One region of the Obesumbacterium proteus genome, then DNA from elsewhere that is predicted to be linked to it. Evidence: predicted binding sites of a transcription regulator. Region 1 holds the regulator's gene; the other holds the start of a gene.

Region 1 (10,449 bases):
GGCGATCGGTCCAATCCAGCATCGGCGCAACGGAAAAGCGACTCTGGCTGAATGGCATAGCAGAAGAAGGATTATTGGCGTTTTGGGTCATTATTCTCAGGATTTCAGTCAGTTTGAATCAGATACGGCGCCTAGAAAAAACAGCATCACCGTGAATATTGAACAAGTATACCGTGAATTTGAGCTGAACCCACAGACTTCCGCGCTCATGCCTTGCAGCCAGAGGCTCAAGCACTCTGCTTGAGAAAACGTGAGATACCTGATTTTTCGGCAGAACTGAGATACTCTTACAGCCATTAGCGACTGTGGCTAGCGTTACCCTGTGTGTAAACTAATCCATACACATGTGATCTGGTTCACAGATTTACTTGATTATTGACTTAGACCAACCGGTCTACTATAGCAACTCACATGAACAAAACGACGAGCACGACCAACAGCACCTGCGAACACATCTTAGATGTGGGTGAAGAATTGATTTTAAACCTTGGCTTTACGGCGATGGGTTTAAATGAGCTTCTGGCTACCGCAGGGGTACCAAAAGGTTCGTTCTACCATTACTTCAAATCGAAAGAGAAGTTTGGTGAAGCTATGCTTACCCGTTATTTCAGCGATTACGTGATCATGCTGAAAGAGAAATTTTCGGATGGGCAAAAGACACAGCGTCAGCATTTGTTAGATTATTTCTCACATTGGATGACGCAAAGCTGTGAAACGGTATGCCACAGCAAGTGCTTAGTCGTAAAACTGGCAGGTGAAGTCAGTGATTTATCAGAGGTCATGCGTGAAGCATTAGATTCTGGTATCACGCGTGTCATCGCCCAGTTGCAGTCGAGTATCGAATCTGGCGTTGAAGAGGGGTCGCTGGTGATTGAAGAATCCCCCGAACTACTCGCAGATTCACTATACTCTTTATGGTTAGGCGCAGCGTTACGGGCTAAGGTCAACAGATCTGATGCACCGTTTGTTTCAGCCATGCAGCGTACGGAACGCTTGCTGAAGCCCGGCACCATTTAAAGAGATAATCGCAGCACAAAGAATGCCTGCGTGAAAACGTTTGGCATTATTTTTTACCCTTTAACTAGACGACTGGTCTATTAAATCAGTATCTAGATCACACATTTAGCGAGATGACAGCATGAAAACTATTACTTTGACCGTACTAATGACTCTAGCCCTTGCGGGTTCTGCTTTTGCACAAAGCTTTTCAGATATGACCGCTAGCGAACAACGCGCAACCGTCGTCAATCATCTGAACAACGGTAGTGCTCAAGCTCATCAGATCACTATCAATAAATAATCGGCATTGCCCAGTGCCATACAGAACTGAATTTGTTATTAAAACCTGCAAAGTAGGTCAGTGAGTCGCCACCGAGTGCCCTGACCTACTTCAAAAAATTTAAAGAAGAGAAAATCATGAAAACTTCAATTTTACTGTCTGCTATCGTTGCTCTTACTCTCACTGGTTCGGCTTTCGCTCAATCATTTTCTGACCTAAGCCCAGCAGAACAAAGTACCTTGGCATATTCAAACCGCAACGGCTCTGCTTACGCTCATCAGATGATGGCTAAACAAAAACTGCATGAAGCCGGTATCGCGAGTTCTACCGTCCACGGTAGCGCAACGTTTTCACAGCTAAGTGCACAGGATCAACGCGCAACTGTTATCAATAATCTGAATAACGGCGACGCCTATGCGCATCAGTCTGAAATCAAATAACAGATTGAATATTTGCCACTGCTGCCTTAAGTAAAAGCGGGCTGACGGGAATCCCCTGTCAGCCCGTTTTATTTTGGGTGAGCAAATGCTGCCAACAAAAATGTAGCTTGAAGTATGACGGGTATAATTATGTTAAAATAACGGCACCCTATTGGCTTGGCCGGAAGCAAAACATCATGACCACAACTTCTTTAGAGCGACTGCTCGCACAGGCAGAAGAAATTTGTCTGCAACGCAATGTTCGACTGACTCCGCAAAGAATGGAAGTGTTGCGTCTGATGGCCTGCCAGAAAGGCACGATCAGTGCTTATGATTTACTGGATCTTCTGCGCGTCTCCGAACCACAGGCTAAACCGCCAACCATCTATCGTGCGCTCGACTTTTTGCTAGAACAAGGCTTCATCCACAAAGTGGAGTCCACTAATAGCTATGTGATGTGTCATCACATCGAAGAGCCTAGCCATACATCGGCATTATTTATTTGTCATCGCTGCGGGCAGGTAACTGAGCAAACAACCCAGGATGTACAGGAGCATTTAGAAAAGCTTGCTGCGCTGACGGGATTTTCATTACAGCATAGCGTGGTAGAAGCGCATGGTTTATGTCGAGACTGCGGGAAAATTGAATCCTGCGATAGCCGCGATACGTGTCATCACGATCATTCCGAGCCGAAAAAGAAAAAATAGCGTTTAAATTACGCATAAAAAAGAGCCGCATCTGCGGCTCTTTTTTTAATCATCTGCAATCAATATCAGCAGTGGCACATTATTAATAAAGGAATATCAGCAATGGCGTATTGTCCATTTTAATATTCGAATCCATTCTTTATTTATAATGCGTATTTGCAGAGTGATTATTTAGGCAAGTAAACTTAAATATCACCAACGATATTTATTATGATCTTCCCACGCTTTAACTTCTTTCTCAGCGGCTTCTTTCTGATAGCCGTAGCGTTCCTGAATTTTACCTACCAGCTGATCGCGCTTCCCTTCGATTACAGTAAGATCATCGTCGGTTAACTTACCCCATTTCTCTTTCACTGTTCCCTTGAACTGCTTCCAGTTACCGCTCGCTTGATCTTTATTCATAATAACTCCGTATCACTTATGTAATGGAATATATTCCCCACACATCTTTACTCGATTGAATTAATCACAATTGCGATGTGAGGCATCAGTTAACGTTCACCATTAAGACTAGCGGATACAGAGCATAAAAATATTTTCAGCTAGATAATCGATAATATTTAATAAAAAACTTTCGCAGAAAAGCACAAAAGCAGAGAGAAAACAGGGAATAAGCGGAGAATAATTTTTTTCACCTAGAATGTAAGCAAATATTAATAACGCGTCATTTTAGGGCAATGCAAAAACTATCAGAATTATCACATTGCCCTGATTATTTAACGCTATAACACCCTAATTTAACTCAATATTACCGGTGGGGAACCATGTTTTATCCCGCCAATGACGACGCCAGACAACCCACAAGGAAAGTCCGCGCAGCGATAAAAATACCGCCAAAGCCAACCATAAACCATGGTTGCCTAGCCAAGGGAGCGTGCACAGCGTTAAACCATAACCCGCCGCGGCAACGGCCATACTATTACGCATTTCGGCACCGCGCGTCGCGCCGATAAACATGCCATCTAATAGATAACACCACACGCCCAGCAGCGGTAAAACAATCTGCCACGGCAGGTAGTGCGACGCCAACGATTGTACTTCTGGCAACGAGGTTAAGATCTGAATGATTTGTTGACCAAATACGGCATACAGCATGGCAAAGAACACCGCCACGATACCCGCCTGCCGACAGGCAGAATGCCAGATTTTCTGTAGTTTACGACCGTCGCGTGCACCATAGGCCTGCCCAGAATGAGCTTCCACTGCATAGGCAAAACCATCTAGCGCATAGGCGGTAAACGTCAGCAGGTTCATCAGAACCGCATTCACCGCCACCACTTCGCTTCCCATTCTGGCACCCAGAATCGTCAGCGATGAAAAGCATAGTTGCAGCAGCAAAGAACGCAGCATGATGTCGCGGTTTAACGCCAACAGGCGGCGAAGGTTTCCACGCCACGCGTTGCGGAAATATTCCAGATGTAGGCCACGTAGCTTCATCACGTGCCAAACCAGACCGAGCCCCAGTAAAAAGGTCGCGTAGTCGGCAATCACCGTCGCACTTGCTGCACCGGGCACCTTCCAGCCCAGTCCAACAACAAACCACAGATCGAGCGTGATGTTAATAACGTTACCCACAACCAGCAATATGACCGGCGCACGGGCATATTGAACGCCTAACAGCCAGCCAAGAATAACAAGGTTCGCCAGCGTCGCAGGTGCACCAAGCCAGCGAATCTGCATAAACAAACGAGCCTGCTCGAGTACATCTTCATGACCGCCCACAATCCGCAGCACGCCGTTAATCAAAGGCTGTCGCAGCGCGATGATAACGATCCCTGCCAGCAACGCTATGAGCATTGGCTGCACAAGCGCACGAGCCAACGCCGTTTTATCCCCCGCGCCGAACGCTTGCGCAGTTAGCCCCGTGGTGCTCATGCGTAAAAATAGCAGCAGCATAAATAAGAATGACGTAGCCATCGCGCCAACGGCTACACCACCAAGATAAACAGGGCTATCCAAATGCCCAATTACGGCGGTATCGACTAGCCCTAACAACGGAACGGAGATATTCGATAGGATCATCGGCAGTGCGAGGATCCACAGCGCCTTATCGGTTGGTGTAAGCATTTTCATTTTTTTGAATTCATTCCAGATAACCGACCCGTTATCTCAACACAAAGAGGTTTACAGCATGAACGAATACGCCATAAAAAAGCCCCAATTAAGGGGCTTAGTCTATCGGTGTGATACCAAACGCAACAGGTGAAGTTTTAGATCCAGTCGCCGTTACGAATAACACCTACCGCTAAACCTTCAATCGTGAAGTTTTGCTCGCGCAGGTCAACAACAATAGGCTCGAAATCGCTGTTTTCTGGCAACAGCTGAACAATATTGCCTTGCTTTTTCAGTCGCTTAACCGTCACTTCATCTTCGATACGCGCAACCACAACCTGCCCATTACGCACATCCTGTGTTTTATGCACAGCCAGCAAATCGCCGTCTAAAATACCGATATCGCGCATCGACATTCCGTTAACGCGCAGTAAGAAATCGGCATTAGGCTTAAACAGAGCAGGATCGACCTGATAATGGCCTTCAATATGTTCTTGCGCTAGCAGAGGTTCACCCGCTGCCACGCGGCCAATTAACGGCAGGCCGGTTTCATCTTCCATCAAAAGACGAATACCACGCGAAGCACCGGAAACGATCTCGATAACGCCTTTACGTTGCAGTGCTTTTAAATGTTCTTCTGCCGCATTAGGAGAGCGGAATCCCAAGCGCTGAGCAATTTCAGCGCGGGTTGGCGGCATGCCAGTTTGTTCAATATGGTCACGAATCAGATCGTAGACTTCCTGCTGTCTGGCTGTAAGTGCTTTCATTCCACCACCTGTTTGTTTATACAGTTTTGCTGTGAGTATATACAGGTAGCGACCATTTTGAAACCGTCAAATACATAAAGATTGAGCCGTGACGCATCTGATCTGCATTAAGCGTGCGTTTTTTGTATTTTCAGTCAGCTACCCGTCAATAATCGGCCCATTCATCAGCCATTTTTGACCGTTTCTGGCGCTCTATAGGTTCGTTGTGGGCGGCCCACTTTTCCATACACGATTTCAGCCATAATCAGATGGCGGCCCGCGCAAAACTCTAAGTAGCGCCGTGCCGTTGTTCGGCTGAGTTTAAGCTCCTGCGCAACGGTTTCTGCGGTATGACGCGCATCAGGATCGGCAAATAGCTTCTGCACCTTATCTAAGGTCAGCGCATCGATGCCAACCGGCAATTCTTCTTTCTGCTCGCCACGCGCATAGGCATTGAACATATCATCAATTTGGCGCTGGCTGGCGCTATCGCTGTTAGCGAGCATCCGCTTGCGTACATGGTAGCGTTCAAGCGTTTGCCCCAAGCGTTCGTAAGCAATCGGCTTCACTAAATAGTCGAATACACCACAGCGCACCGCGTCTGACACCGTATCCATATCACTTGCCGCGGTGGTGAAAACCACACCGCCAGGGAAACGAGCCTGAGTTAATTCATGCAATAGCGTGATGCCTTTGCCATCGGGTAAATAGTTATCCAGCAAGATGAGGTCGGGTTTGAATCGCTCAATCATCATTCTGGCCTGAGCAAGATTTCCCGCCAACCATACCTGACCACAGCCCTGGAAATGGCGAATAAACTCCGCATGCATTTCTGCAAGTGGCGTTTCGTCTTCAACTATTAGAATCGTTATTGGTTGTGTCATAAGTCTTTTTCACTTTCGGAATAAATACGGAAAATAAAGTTCCACAAGGTTCGTTGTCTTCCAACGTAATCACACCGCCACAGCGGCCTACATAGCTGGCAATCAGGTATAGCCCGATGCCATGCTCACCGGCGTCTTCTGTTTTGGTGCTGACCCCTTGCTCAAAAATAGCCTCACGTAAAGACTCTGGAACGCCACATCCTTGATCGGCTACTTCCACGATCACATCCTCGCCCTCGTCGCTAAGATACAGCTCGACGGTTTTATTGCCCTGCGAATTCTTCAGGCTAGCATCAAAGGCATTGTCGAGTAGATTACCCACGATGGCCGCGAACTCCGTGCTATCAAGCCCTTCAGGTAACTGACGTAGCTGACTGCCTTCGACCAAATTAAACGTCAGCCCCAGTTCCCGAGCGCGCTGCGCTTTACCAAAAAGTAGCCCCGCGACCTGACGGTCGTCGAAAGAACCTCTCAGACTATCAATAAGCTGCTGCTGCGCCTGCGATTCCCCTTTTACCATTGCCAGCGCACGATCATATTCTTTCATTTGTAACAGCCCGTTGATCGTCGACATCCAGTTAAGATGCTCATGACGTAACGTGCGCAGGCTTTCAACATACTGTTTTATCTGCGTGAGCTGGGCGTTGAGCGTGCTAATTTCATCTTTACTACGGAAACTGATAATTGCGCCCAATAGCTCATCGCCGAAATGTATGGCAGCACGGTTGGCAATAACGCTCAACCCATTAAAAGTGCAAATCACATCCTGCCGTTTTTCTTCTATTTGTTCCGTGAAAAAGCCCGCAGGATCAACAACCTCTTCAATCGGTTTCCCCAGCCATTGTCTTCCCGGCGAACTTAACCCTAGCATTTTGCGCGCATTTCGGTTGATCGCAGTAATCAGCCCATCGGGGTCGACCGCAATAAGTCCCTCATATACCGAGCCAAACAACGCGTCTTGCTGGCGCACCACGCGCGCAATTTGGCGCGGTTCCATTCCTAACATTTGCCGACGAATGTGTGAAGCAAACATCCACGACAGCAACATCAAGATAATAAGAATCAGGACAAACACGCCCGCCAAAGGCAGTAAAAAATCTAGTCGCCAGCTGTCTATCTTGCTGACCAAATAGCCCAGCGAAACCACGCCAATAATTTTGCCCTGCTCATCAAAAATCGGCGTTTTTGCACGCATTGCCATACCGATAGAACCTTTACCGGTAATAAAATAACTCTCGCCACGCTCCAACGCTCCGGGCTTACTCCATTGCATCGGAAGACCAATTTTGGCCGGATTAGGATGATATAAGCGGATAGAGTTTTTATCCCCGATAACAACATAGTCAAAATCCGAACCGGTACCTAATTTATTGGCGATAATGGCAAGACGTTTGGTATCTCTATTTTTGACTGCCGTGACAACACTATCAATTGAAGCAATGATTTTGGCCTGATTCATTGCCATATCACGCACATGATTACTAAGATAATCTTCAAATGAAGCAGATAAATATTTCCCTAGCGCGGCAACCAATAATGTTGAGACGAGGAGTAATAAAAGAAATATTCGTAAAGGAAATGCGATGCGGCTAAAAAACCTAAACTCTTTAACATTTGGTTTGCCAAACATCGATATTTCCTCTTTTTTGCGGCGAAATGATGGGCTAGTATCAGGGAAATGTAATGAATATGTTTCCTCATTTTCTGCCCACTACGGATTAGATCGTTGCAGATTCTACGGATTAAATCAATTAAACAAATAAAAACCACGTTACTTATCCAAATAAAAATAATTAAGAAAATAAAAACCATTAAGTCTATTTAATTCTGATAACTCTTTGTGAAATAGGTCAAGATTTCCCGCCTTAATACTCCTTACGATCATTCCGTCAACGCAAAAATATAAACGAATAAGATTAAAGCGTTGCGCCGAGCAATTGAAAATAAAACGTTATTGATATGCAACAAATCACAACAATTGTGATCCTACTGCACGCATGCGGCAAGCAACAGGAAACTCTATGTTTGGTAATACCGTATTTTCTCAGGTTAAGCGTTCGGAAAATAAGAAGATCGCTGTCATCGCTCATTTTCTTCGGGAAAATGGCCTGAGCATTGATTCCACGGTGGAAGTGTTTATTACCGTCACCCGTGATGACCAGCTAATCGCCTGCGGTGGAATAGCGGGGAATATTATTAAATGTGTTGCTATCAGTGAATCTGTTCGCGGTGAAGGACTTGCGCTCACCCTCGCGACAGAATTAATTAATCTGGCGTATGAAAAGCACTGCACTCATTTATTTATATACACAAAAACCCAGAACGAAGCGTTATTCAAGCAGTGCGGCTTTTATACCGTCACCAGCGTACCGAACGTCATGGTGCTGATGGAAAACAGCGCCACGCGTATTCAGCGCTACGCCAGCTATCTCACTACGCTGCGCCACGACGGTAATAAAATTGGCAGCATCGTTATGAATGCCAACCCGTTTACCAACGGGCATCGTTATCTGGTTCAGCAGGCGGCGGCGCAATGCGACTGGCTGCACTTGTTTTTGGTCAAAGAGGATACTTCGCGTTTCCCTTATGAGGATCGCCTAGAACTGGTGCGTGCCGGTACCGCTGATATCAAGAACTTAACCGTACACCGTGGTTCGGAATACATCATTTCCCGTGCGACGTTCCCTTGCTACTTCATCAAAGAGCAAGGCGTCGTGGACGATTGTTACACCGAGATCGACCTTAAAATTTTTCGTCAGTATTTGGCTCCAGCCTTGGGGATTACCCACCGTTTCGTCGGTACCGAACCGTACTGTCAGGTGACAGCCAAATACAATCGTGACATGCGCCACTGGTTGGAGACGCCGTCTCTGCCCGCTCCACCAATTGAACTGGTGGAAATTGAGCGTTTGCAATACCACGACACCGCGATCTCCGCCTCGTGGGTACGCAAACTGCTGGTGCAAAAAGATCTTCCGGCCATCGCGCCTTTGGTGCCTGAAGCGACCCGCGCTTATTTACAACGCCTGCTCGTTCCTCGCTCAGAAAACGTGACTGACCGGCCGCAGGAATCCGCATTAGTAACAGGTGAAAAATGAAAATAACCCAAGCAGCCGTCGCTGGCACTTTGGAGTCTAGCGATGTGATGGTGCGAATAGCGCCTATCGACACACCCGAGATTGATCTGCAAATCAGCAGCAGCGTTGAGAAACAGTTCGGCGACGCGATCCGCACTACCGTTATGGAGATTCTCAAACGCCATGATATTAGCGGCGTTCAGCTCATCGTTGATGACAAAGGTGCTTTGGATTGCATCCTACGCGCCCGTTTGGAAACGCTGCTGGTTCGCGCCAGCGATGTGAAAAACCTGCCTTGGGAGGAACGCGCATGACTTCTCGTATCGCTCAAGAGCGTAAATCTCGCACTCGTCGCAGTATGCTGTTTGTGCCGGGCGCAAACGCCGCAATGGTCAGTAATTCCTTTATCTATCATGCCGATGCATTGATGTTTGACCTAGAAGACTCCGTGGTTCTGCGTGAAAAAGATGCCGCTCGTCGCTTGGTTTATCACGCGTTGCAGCACCCGCTGTACCAAGACATCGAAACCATCGTGCGCGTCAACGCGCTAGATTCTGAATATGGCGTTGCCGATTTGGAAGCCGTGGTTCGCGGTGGCGCAGACATCGTGCGTCTGCCAAAAACTGATACCGCCCAAGACGTGATTGATATCGAAAACGAAATTGCTCGTATTGAAGCCGAATGTGGCCGCGAAGTCGGCAGCACCGGTCTTCTGGCAGCGATTGAATCCGCTCAGGGGATTACTCAGGCGGTGGCGATTGCTCACGCATCTCCACGCTTAATCGGTATCGCTCTGGGTGCAGAAGACTACGTGCGTAACCTGCGCACCGAACGTTCCCCTGAAGGCGTTGAACTGCTGTTCGCTCGCTGTTCAATTCTGCAAGCCGCTCGCTCCGCGGGCATTCAGGCTTTCGATACCGTCTATTCCGATGCCAACAATGAAGAAGGCTTCCTGCGCGAAGCTGCACATATCAAACAGCTGGGCTTTGACGGTAAATCACTGATCAACCCACGCCAAATTGAGTTATTGCACAACCTTTACGCCCCAACGCAAAAAGAAGTCAATCACGCGAAACTCGTGGTTGAAGCAGCAGAAGCTTCTGCACGTGAAGGCCGTGGCGTTGTTTCACTGAACGGCAAAATGGTTGATAGCCCAGTGATTGAACGCGCCCGTTTGGTTCTGTCTCGTGCAGAACTGTCTGGCATCCGTGAAGAATAAGGCGAAAAAAAATGACTCAGAAAAAAGAACTTCTTCAACGACAGGAACGCGTTTCGGCCTATACCC
Region 2 (10,449 bases), 2.4 Mb from region 1:
TGGCGATGTCGGGTTGGATTGTTTCATCTCAGCCGCTGGGTAATGCTCAAGATACGCTAAATATTAGCGTGACAGGCTTCCATGGTCGCTATGATGGCAAGGCCGTTATCAGCGGTGAATGGATATTAACGCGTAATGGTCAACTGACTAAGCGAGCGTTCAACCTAGTGCTTCCTGTGCCGCAGGACGGCTATGATGCGTTGGTGAAGACGCTCGCGGAAGGCTGGCAACAGGAAGCGCAGCAGATCGCACGTCAGGTTCAGTAATACGCTAGGCTAAAAGTGTCTAAATAAACCCCGGTCAGAGCCAATATCGCTGACCGGGGTTTTCTTTATGTAGAACAGATGATTGTGACATATCGCGTTAAATACTGTTGTGCGGCGACGTCTTGTCGCTCACATTTGTGACACTGGTATGAATTTTGCGCATTGACCCTCAGGCTAAAAGCGGCTATTGATTATGTGTGATGGCGAAAAATCCATCACTGTTTTCTTTCCAGCAGAACTGAAAATGAGGGAAACGAGGCATGAAGAGACAAAAACGCGACCGCCTAGAACGGGCTCAATCACGTGGGTATCAGGCTGGTATTATCGGGCGCTCAAAGGAGTTTTGCCCATATCAATCGGTAGATGCAAGGTCACATTGGTTGGGAGGCTGGCGGCAGGCCATGGAAGACAGGTCGGTAATGGCCTGATGGTCATCGCTATCAATTCGGATTAGCAATAAAAACCTCTGTTCGCGCAGAGGTTTTTATTCAGTAGAACAGCTAGTTTATGAATATATACAAGATTCATTTATAATTTATATATAAATTAATCTCCTATGTTTTTAATTCTCAGTTAAATTAGGCTTTATTTTTTATAACCTATCAGATAATGTATTATTGAATGAATTATTATTGGAATATGAATTCATTCCATGGACGAATAATTTGGTTTTTCATATCTTAAATTATTATTAATTTAATGAATTGTATTATGCCAAAAATGGAGTTTGCTATTTGGAGTTATTGGGATGTTTGAACATCAGGATAGTTTAAAATCATTAAGGAAGTTTGACCTAAATTTATTAACGGTCTTCGAAGCTGTTTATTTTTATAAGAGCGTTAGTAAAGCCGCTGATATTTTAGGTATGACATCTCCAGCGGTAAGCCAGAGTATCCAAAGACTCAGACAGTACTTTCCAGACCCTCTATTCATCAGGGATGGAAAGGGGATATCTGCGACGGTTTTTGCTGATAGCATGCATGAGAACATAAAGGGAAGCTTAAATGGCATCATTGATATTTTTGCAGATAAGGGAGATAGCATCAGGAATCTGGTGATCTGGAGCGACCCTCACCTCGCTCAGCTATTGATACCAGATGTCTGCAACCACCTTATGTCGTCGGCCAAGATTAAGTGCCGAATCGCTCATAATCTGTTGCCTGAGGATCCTATCGAAGTAGAACATGCGTTGCTATACCATAAAGCAGACATCATTTTTGATATTGTCCCAATCTATAACTCGGCTATAGAATCTGAGCTAATTTATAGTGAGGATATTGTGATGGTTTGTGGTAAAAACCATCCAAGAATCAGTGGTGGCGTGGCGGGTGGCCGCATAATGGATGAACGTTATACAACAATTACTAAAAATAGAAAAAAAATTAATGAATTCAGAACAAAAATAGATACCCTCTTAGGAAGTAAAAGAACGGTGTCATTTGCATCGCCTTCTTTGATTACGGCTTTAGCCGTGATTGAAAAAACAAATGACGTCGGTTTTTTCCCTGAGTCAATGTATGAAAAATTTAAAGATATATATAATCTGAAGCGTCTAGATTGCGAGGTTGATTTAGGGACTTATGAAATCTATATGTCTTACAGTAAAAAGGCACAGCAGGATAAGGCGTTATTAGATCTCATTAATAAAGTTAAAGAGGTCTTGATTACGAATAACACCGTTGTTCATCGTTAGATAACGAAATGTCTCTTATTTAGAAAACAAAAAGCGCAGCAAGTTGCTGCGCTTTTATTATTCATTCATGGCAAGAGCCACAGATCCTAACGCATTAGAATGCGCTGGTATCTTTGAATAAACCTACTTTCAGATCAGATGCGTTATAGATCACCTGACCATCAACTAATACTTCACCATCAGCAATACCCATGATTAAACGACGGTTGATAACGCGTTTAAAATGAATACGGTAGGTGACTTTTTTCGCAGTAGGCAGAACCTGACCGGTAAATTTCACTTCACCCACGCCAAGTGCACGTCCTTTGCCTTCGCCGCCTAACCAGCCAAGGTAGAAGCCGACCAGCTGCCACATCGCATCTAAGCCTAAACATCCTGGCATCACGGGATCGCCAACGAAATGGCAACCAAAGAACCATAGGTCAGGATTGATATCCAGCTCAGCTTCTACATAGCCTTTATTGTAGTTACCGCCGTCTTCGGTCATTTTCACGACACGATCCATCATCAGCATATTGCCTGACGGCAGTGGTGGCCCACCAGCGCCGAACAGTTCACCGCGTCCAGACGCTTCAAGGTCTTCTTTAGTATAAGATTCGCGTTTATCTACCATAATTCTTGTAAGCCTTATTTTAATGAAGGGTGCATGTTAGCTAACACGTGTACGCTGAACAAGTCCGATCAGCCATGGTTGAACCAGTTTAGCCAGCGTAGTGGCCAAGGCAATTGGCGCTTATCCATTGGGCTGATAGCGGCAATTCGATCTTGTATTGCACCGATGAGGCTAGGCCCCGTCTCACTACGGTATACTACGCCGGTCAGAATTGGCAGTGCATCTTCTGCATTCTCGACGGCCCAAAGATGGAAGGTTCCAGCTTTAACCGCTTCGATAACTTCTGCACTTAAGCATAAATGACGAGCGTTGGTTGCCGGAATAATCACGCCCTGAGAGCCCGTTAAGCCACGACGCTGACAGGCTTCAAAGAAGCCTTCAATCTTCTCATTAACGCCGCCAATAGGCTGTACGTGTCCAAATTGGTCCACGGAGCCGGTGACTGCGATCTGTTGATTGATTGGCGCAAGAGAAAGTGCGCTGACCAATGCACAAAGCTCGGCAAGTGAAGCGCTGTCGCCGTCAACTTCACCATAAGATTGCTCGAAAACAATAGACGCAGAGAAGGGGAGCTGTTGCTCTAAATCTAATTCAGAAATCAGGAAGGCTTGCATAATCATCATGCCCTTGGCATGAAGATTCCCGCCCAGCTCCGCTTTGCGTTCTACGTCCGTAAATTCGCCATCGCCCAGATGCACCGCGCAGGTAATGCGCGAAGGCTCGCCAAACATCAGTGGGTGGCCTGGGTATTCTAATACCGACAAGCCGTTGATTTGGCCAATGACCTCACCCTCGGTTTCTATCAGGATTTGGCCTAGCTCAATTTCATCATGCATGCGTTCGGCAAGATAACCCTCACGCCAGCGGCGAGAGGCGATCGTTTCATTGAGGGCTTGGGCATCAATAACCTCGTTGCTATGCAACGCGGCTTCACGCAGCGTGCGTGCAATGAGCGTTGGGCTAAGCGGCAACGTGCCTTGATCGCCAATGGCTCGGATGGCCGTATTAACGAGGATTGGCCATGCATCTTCCGCAATGGGGGGAAGCTGATATTCGTTGGCAATGGTAGTCACCAATGAGCACCAACGCTGCATATCTTCGGTATCTACCAATGACATATCGGCTTCAAACTCACCGTAAATTGAGTTGAAGCATAAGTCAGGTTCCATATCCTGGAAATCAGCTAATCCTTCACGGTCGCTGACCAGAATGACCTTAAGATCGATTGGCATATCCGGAATGTGAACTGGCAGAGGCTTATTCTCATCAGGTGAGAACCATTTGAATTTTCTGCCGAGAACGATTTGTTTCAATCGCAGCCAAAGCAGCGGTTGAGCAAGCATAGTTCGCAACGACAGGATTAACACACCGCCGTTTGCTTTATGGACCATGCCTGGTTCAAGGGTGATTTTCCCATTGGATTGACGAACCGTGCCAAACAGCTGCTCACCTTCGTACCAGTCGGCAAAAAGTGACGTTGTGGTGGCTGCAAAATTCGCCTGAGGATTATCAGCTGGCATGATGCTGACATGCATACCATCGATGTGATATTGGCTGCCTCGCAAGGTGAGCTCCGGTAATAACTCTCCGGTCGCACGATGCAGGATTGCCAAATACTCATAGGTCTCCTCTGCCTTCAGGATCATAAAAGGTGAAGGCGATTGCGGATGACAGAAATGGGCCAAGCTGTTTTCCAAGCGTGGCTGATATTCTGAGAACGTCAGCGCAGGCTGTTGTGCCGCCGCAGAGAAAACAGACTGATAAGGTGTCGTATCGGGCAGTAGCGATTGCCAGTCGAGTCGATAATTGCTCAAAGTCGTCAATTTTATTGTCAGTAGGAAAACCGCAATTATACAAGATTCCACCGCCCTGCACAGGAAACAACGGCAGAAGAGTTAAAAGGAAGTGATTTCGAGGCAGCGCTGGATAAAAAACAATCAATAATAAAATATGAAATATCTGCAAAACTAAAAAAAGTTGTTATTCTTATGGGAAGTTACCGTGTCACTGGCAGATATCTCAATGAAATACCAACAGCTTGAAAATCTGGAAAGTGGGTGGAAGTGGAAATACTTGGTGAAGAAACACCGAGAAGGCGAAGCGATCACCCGTTATCTAGAAACTAGTATGGCCCAGCAGGCTGTTGATCTGCTGCTAAAGCTTGAGAGTGAGCCTGTTAATGTTCACGAGTGGATCAGGGAACACATGAATCCCGATCTGCAAAACAAGATGAAACAAACCATCCGTGCGCGGCGAAAGCGTCATTTCAACGCCGAGCACATGCATACGCGCAAGAAATCTATCGATTTAGAATATTTGGTTTGGCAACGTTTGGCTGGGCTTGCTCATCGGCGCGGCAGTACGCTATCTGAAACCATCGTTCAGCTCATTGAAGATGCAGAACGCAAAGAACAGTATGCCAACCAGATGTCATCGCTGAAGAAGGATTTGCAGTCATTTTTGGGTAAGCCCTCGGAATAACACCGATTTCACCCTTAGCTCCTGCCAATCGTGATTGCTACGCACAATGACCGCTAAGTTCAATGGTCAATAAGTACAATAACCAATAAATAAAACGCATAAAAAAAGCCTCGCAATGCGAGGCTTTTTGATTAAAGGACCAACGAGTTAACTTAAGCCTGTGGCTGAGTTACTACGTCTTTGATGCCTTTAACTTCGATTTCTACGCGACGGTCTGGAGCCAGGCAGTCGATCAGAGCTGCGCGAGCTTTAACGTTGTCACAGGTAGAACCAGTAACTGGGTCAGCTTTGCCCATGCCACGTGCAGAGATTTTGTCTGCAGGGATACCTTTAGATACCAGGTAATCTACAACGCTCTGTGCGCGCTGTTCAGACAGTTTCTGGTTGTATTGCTCAGAACCGATACGGTCGGTGTAACCCAGAACAACAACAGAACCGTCTTTAGGATCCAAGTTGCTCAGCTGAGAATACATCTGATCCAGAGCCTGCTGGCCTTGTGGTTTCAGAGTTGCTTTGTTGAAGTTGAACAGAACGTCAGACTTCAAAGTGAAACGCTTGGTTTCAACAACTGGAGCTGGAGCTGGTGCTGGAGCAACAACTGGAGCAGCTTCATCCTGACCGAAACGGTAGGTAACACCTACGCTCAGCAGGGTGTTGTCTGGACGTGCAGCAGTTTCGTTAGCATCACCAATGTTGCTTACGAACTGATAGTCAAGACGGGTAGCCCAGTCTTTGTTCAGTGCGTATTCAACACCGATTGCAGCCAGTGGAGAAACACCGGTGTCGTGGCTGTCGATGTAACGGTTGCCGTTCTGGTTTGCAGAACCGTCAGCACGCCATACCATACCACCCAGACGAGTGTAGATGTCCAGATCGTCAGCAATTGGGTAGCTCAGTTTAGCTGCCAGCTGAACGCCTTGAGATTTGAAAGCACCGTTGTTAGTACCACGGTATTCCATACGACCTAACCAGTCGTAGCCCATTTCAAAGCCCAGATATGGGTTTGCTTGGTAACCGAAGAACGCACCGCCGCCTAACTGGTCAGGACGAACGTTGGTGCTACCGAAATGGTTGATGCTGTTGTCGTAGTAGTGGGACCAGCCCAGTTTACCACCAACATACCAAGTATCATCTTTAGGTGCTGCTTGCGCTACGGTAGCGAAACCAGCGAGTGCCACTGCTAATGCGATAGCTGTCTTTTTCATTTTGCGCCTCGTTATCATCCAAATAGGCCAAAGAGCTAGATTGCTACAATTAGCCCTTGGTTAAAATCCTTTGCTAGGTTTTCGCTCGATTAAATACTGTGCCAATTTTCTCGGCGTTATAGAGCAACCTTCGCGATAACAAGTCTACAACGAGATTAGAAACTTACAAGTACGATGTGATATAGCTCAACAAAAAAACCGTTAATGTGTACACTTCGTTTAACGTTTTGTTCAAAAAATAAACGTCGTTTTTTTCACAAAAAAGAGCAGTAATGTAGGCGCAATGCGGGTTTCTGCTATAAAATTAAATAATTAGCAGTGAAAAAATAGTGCTGATAAGATTTCTCTTAAATTTACTTAATGAAACAATTTGGACTGAATTTTTAGCAAGTTTCGTTGTCCTTGGTCTGGATCCGAATTCAGATCGGGTTGCATCACCAGTCCAAAACACTCTCCATCTTGCGCAGCCTTTCTTAACCTTGCGCGTTCATTTTGAGTTAACGGCGGCAGCCAACCCAATACAACACTATAGTTGCCGCTGCGTAGTGCGCATTCCATTGCATAGATAGATTCAACAGGCTCGATTTGATTGAGCTGCATAACCTTACTTGCAGGTAAACCTGAATCGGCCAGCCATTGTTTGCTCAGTCTATGCTGCGGGTTCAACCAGAGTAACCAGCGAGATTGCTTACCGAGCTGACGCAGTAACGGAAGCAAAAGCAGAGACAACATAGGCTGATGTTCGCTATAGACCAATTCACTGATGACGCCAGCATAGGCATTCCCTTGCTCTTCAGTTTCGTGATGCGCTGACGGGCTTAAAAATGATGAGCGGTCGGTGTAATGATGCAGTGACTGTGTGCGCATGATATGTTCTCGCTGTGTGTACTGTATGAATATACAGTACATGGGTGATCGGCAGAGATCAACCTATTTTTTACAATGCTCTTCGCAAATCTGCGATGAAAACGAGCTAAAACTAACTTTCAGTTTGGATGCTTTTCGGTAATTCGCTATGTTCTTAATTCACTGTTATTACTAAATAAAGTAACTATTAGTATTGTGAATGCATATCAAGGGAGTTACATATGAAAGGATTATTGACTGAAAGGGCTGCCGTTGCGTATGAAGTTTTTTCATCGCTCGGAGCGGTGACTTTACGCTCGCAGTTTGGGGGATTTGGCGTATGGCTAGATAAAACTATGTTCGGGGTTGTCTCTGATGGGGAGTTATATCTACGTGCGCATGATGAACTGAAATCCCGCTTTCTAACGTATGGCATGAAGGCGTTCATTTATACCAAACGAGGGATCCCAGTGCGTTTAAGCTATTACCGCGTTGAACATGGCATGTGGGATGACCCCGCCTTTTTGCAGCATCTCGCGAATGCCTCATTAGAACAGTCAGTGATGCTTAAACGGTCATTGCGGGCGGCGGAAAGTACGGGTCTACGATCGCTGCCGAATATTAATAATATGATGGAGCGGCTGTTAGGCAAGATCGGTATTACAAGCCCCGAACAGCTGATTAGCCTAGGTGAAACAGAGGTCTTTATTCGGCTTAAGAAGATGAATGCCAATCTGCACAACCGCTTGCTCTTCGATTTGGCGGGGGCGGTAAGGAAATGCCATGAAGCCGCGCTCTCATATCAGGTACGAGCCACGTTAGATGAATGGTTGAAACAAAATACCTATCGCTGGCAAAAAAAATAGTGTGGTTTATACGATAACAGGGAGCCAAGACAAGGCTCCCGTCAGAGTAGTAAAAAGTGTCAGAAAAGAGCGGTTAGGCACAGATTAGGCTGGAATAAGTTCACGCTTAAGCTGCATCAGTTCAGGTAACACGCCCATCATCAGGCTTATCTGCTGCACTACAAGCTGTTCGGCGTTATCAGACGGAGAGGCATACGCTTCCAGTCGCTGCTTAAGGCTCTGTATAGCCACTTCGGTACGTTCAGCAATGCTATCGTCATAGTTGAGAGCATCGTCCATATAGCACGCGGCATCATCAAGCATGCTCAGCACTTCACCGTTATCCAATTTTTCCCGATGTGCACCTAATGCTGAGATATAGCTAAGCAGCGTATGGTTGAGACACAGCAGACGGAAAGCGGACTCTTGCGTTTGAGCATTGTTTTTCGGTTCTGCGGACATGTTCGAAATTACAGATGCCAGCTCCGCATCGCAGTTATGTGCGTCACGTCGTGCAATTCGATAATCTAACGCGTTGGATTTACCTTGATGATATTGCACCAGAATAGCGTCAAGATAGCGGCAGTCAGCGTTAAGGGTCTTTTGCACCACCGCAGGCAATGCGCGGAATTTCCAGTCAGGCCAGATAAAGGTCACCGCCGCCCATGCGATAGCACATCCCACCAGCGTGTCGAAAACTCTCGGCCCTGCAACTTCAAAGCCTTCGCCCAAGAGGTTAAAGCACAACAATACCAACAGCGTGATGAACATGGTGGCGTGCGCGTATTGCACATTACGAAACGCAAAGAACAGCACGCCGCTTATTACGATCAGCAGCATTTGGCCGTCGAGTGATGGCACAAAATAGAGGATCGGTAATCCCAATAACACCCCCGCCAGCGTACCAATGATACGCAGCGCTAATCTTCGCTTGGTGGCGTTGTAGTTAGGCTGGCAAACGAACAAGCTAGTCAGCAGGATCCAATAGCCGTGATTTAAACCGGTAAATTGAATAAATCCGTAGCCTACGCCTAAGACTATCGACATACGTACCGCGTGGCGGAAGAGGGCGGATTGCGGCGTGAGATGACGGCTGATCCGAAGCTTCATGTCATTCCAACCGCTGATGCGATCGTCAGACAGAGTATTTTCTTCTTCCCGTTCGGCAGCCAAAGACTGTTCAGATTCAATATTAGCCAGCTGAGCATCTATCGCTTTGAGATTCAGCAACAGATTAAACAACGACTTCACCAAAATATGCTGATGGCCGTGCTGCGTGGCAATGCGTTGCAGCGTTGCTTCTAAATGAGTAAAGACCCGTTCAAAGCGTAAATCATGCTGATATTTCTGCTGAAGCAGAATGGATTGTGATAGCTGCGAACAGGCGCGTGCTTGCAGCATCAAAAGACGCTGGAAGCGGAACAACACGTCGCTATAGCGGAACATCTCGCTGAGCTGTTGGTATTGAAAATGTGAAGAGCTGGCACGTTCGTGAATATCTTGCGCGACAAAATAGTAATGCAGGGTACGGCGTGTACCGCGCTGGCCTCGGTCGCCTTTTAAACGCGTGAGCAAAGACGCTTTAGTCTGGTTCAGCGTGGTAACCAAATTACTGTTAGCCATCGCCACATCAATCAGCGGCTGATTGAAGTTGCCTTCCTGATCGGGATCGAACAAATTGGATTTTGCATCAAGATAAACGGCCAGTTGACCATAGCTACGCGCTAAAGCCTCTTGCAACGGGCGGATAGGGAAAATCAGATGACCCAGCAGCGTTAAGACGTTGTACCACACCGCACCAACCACCAAGAGCAACGGCTGCTGATACCAAATGTGATACATCGAGGTACCCAGCATGGTGTAAATCGCGATCAGCAGCGCGCCGAATGCGATAGTCGCATAGCGTTGCCCTAACGCTCCCAGCAAAATAAACCCGATGGTGGACGCCATCAAACCGATGGCAAAGAACCACGGATAAGGGAATAAAATTTCAATCGAAGCGGATGCAACGAAAAAGCAGGTTAAGGTAATGGCTAAATTACGCAGCCGCCCAACCAGTCGATCATCAAGATCGGCTAAGGCCGCAGCCACAACGCCAAGCGTTAGTGGGATTGTTAACCGCGGCTCACCGATAAACCACGGAAACCCTGCCGCTCCAGCCAGCGCAATAAAAATACGAAAGTTATAAAGCAGGGCGCTGCTGTACGCATAACGCCTTAAACCAGGTGCAAAAGAGAGCACGTTGTGACCCTTTATTTAAAACGACGACTCGCATTGGCGATACGCATCTGCTGCGCGACTTCAACGGGCACGACACGGCGACCCACTGGCCATAATGCAATAGCAGCAATTTTAAAGTTGGCAATGCCAACTGGAATTCCAATGATAGTGACGCACTGCACGATACCCGCGGCAATATGCGACAAGCACAGCCACCAGCCGAAGAGAATAAACCAGACAATATTCAGCAAGGTTCCACCGGTAGAAAGCAGCGCGTTTT

Evidence for each region. Region 1 encodes LexA, which represses DNA repair genes until DNA is damaged. Its sites were predicted from a motif close to TNCTGTATGTACATACAGNA; they were not measured.
Region 2: the regulator LexA is predicted to act here: its motif matches at 7,145-7,164, upstream of sulA (SOS-induced cell division inhibitor SulA).

What each region holds. Positions count from the first base shown of each region.
Region 1 is NZ_CP014608.1:265,480-275,928, forward strand. Features, by position in the region: gene dusA (tRNA dihydrouridine(20/20a) synthase DusA) at 1-91, opposite strand, end outside; gene DSM2777_RS01390 (TetR/AcrR family transcriptional regulator) at 412-1,017, shown strand; gene DSM2777_RS24635 (hypothetical protein) at 1,139-1,300, shown strand; gene DSM2777_RS01395 (hypothetical protein) at 1,417-1,719, shown strand; gene zur (zinc uptake transcriptional repressor Zur) at 1,896-2,405, shown strand; gene DSM2777_RS01405 (CsbD family protein) at 2,598-2,807, opposite strand; gene dinF (MATE family efflux transporter DinF) at 3,138-4,478, opposite strand; gene lexA (transcriptional repressor LexA) at 4,616-5,224, opposite strand; gene dpiA (two-component response regulator DpiA) at 5,389-6,087, opposite strand; gene dpiB (sensor histidine kinase DpiB) at 6,056-7,717, opposite strand; gene citC ([citrate (pro-3S)-lyase] ligase) at 8,109-9,185, shown strand; gene citD (citrate lyase acyl carrier protein) at 9,182-9,478, shown strand; gene citE (citrate (pro-3S)-lyase subunit beta) at 9,475-10,383, shown strand; gene citF (citrate lyase subunit alpha) at 10,395-10,449, shown strand, end outside.
Region 2 is NZ_CP014608.1:2,915,196-2,925,644, forward strand. Features, by position in the region: gene pqiC (membrane integrity-associated transporter subunit PqiC) at 1-266, shown strand, start outside; gene rmf (ribosome modulation factor) at 527-694, shown strand; gene DSM2777_RS13745 (LysR family transcriptional regulator) at 1,015-1,959, shown strand; gene fabA (bifunctional 3-hydroxydecanoyl-ACP dehydratase/trans-2-decenoyl-ACP isomerase) at 2,054-2,572, opposite strand; gene DSM2777_RS13755 (AAA family ATPase) at 2,641-4,386, opposite strand; gene matP (macrodomain Ter protein MatP) at 4,595-5,053, shown strand; gene ompA (porin OmpA) at 5,206-6,258, opposite strand; gene sulA (SOS-induced cell division inhibitor SulA) at 6,616-7,125, opposite strand; gene DSM2777_RS13775 (TfoX/Sxy family protein) at 7,347-7,970, shown strand; gene yccS (YccS family putative transporter) at 8,055-10,190, opposite strand; gene DSM2777_RS13785 (YccF domain-containing protein) at 10,202-10,449, opposite strand, start outside.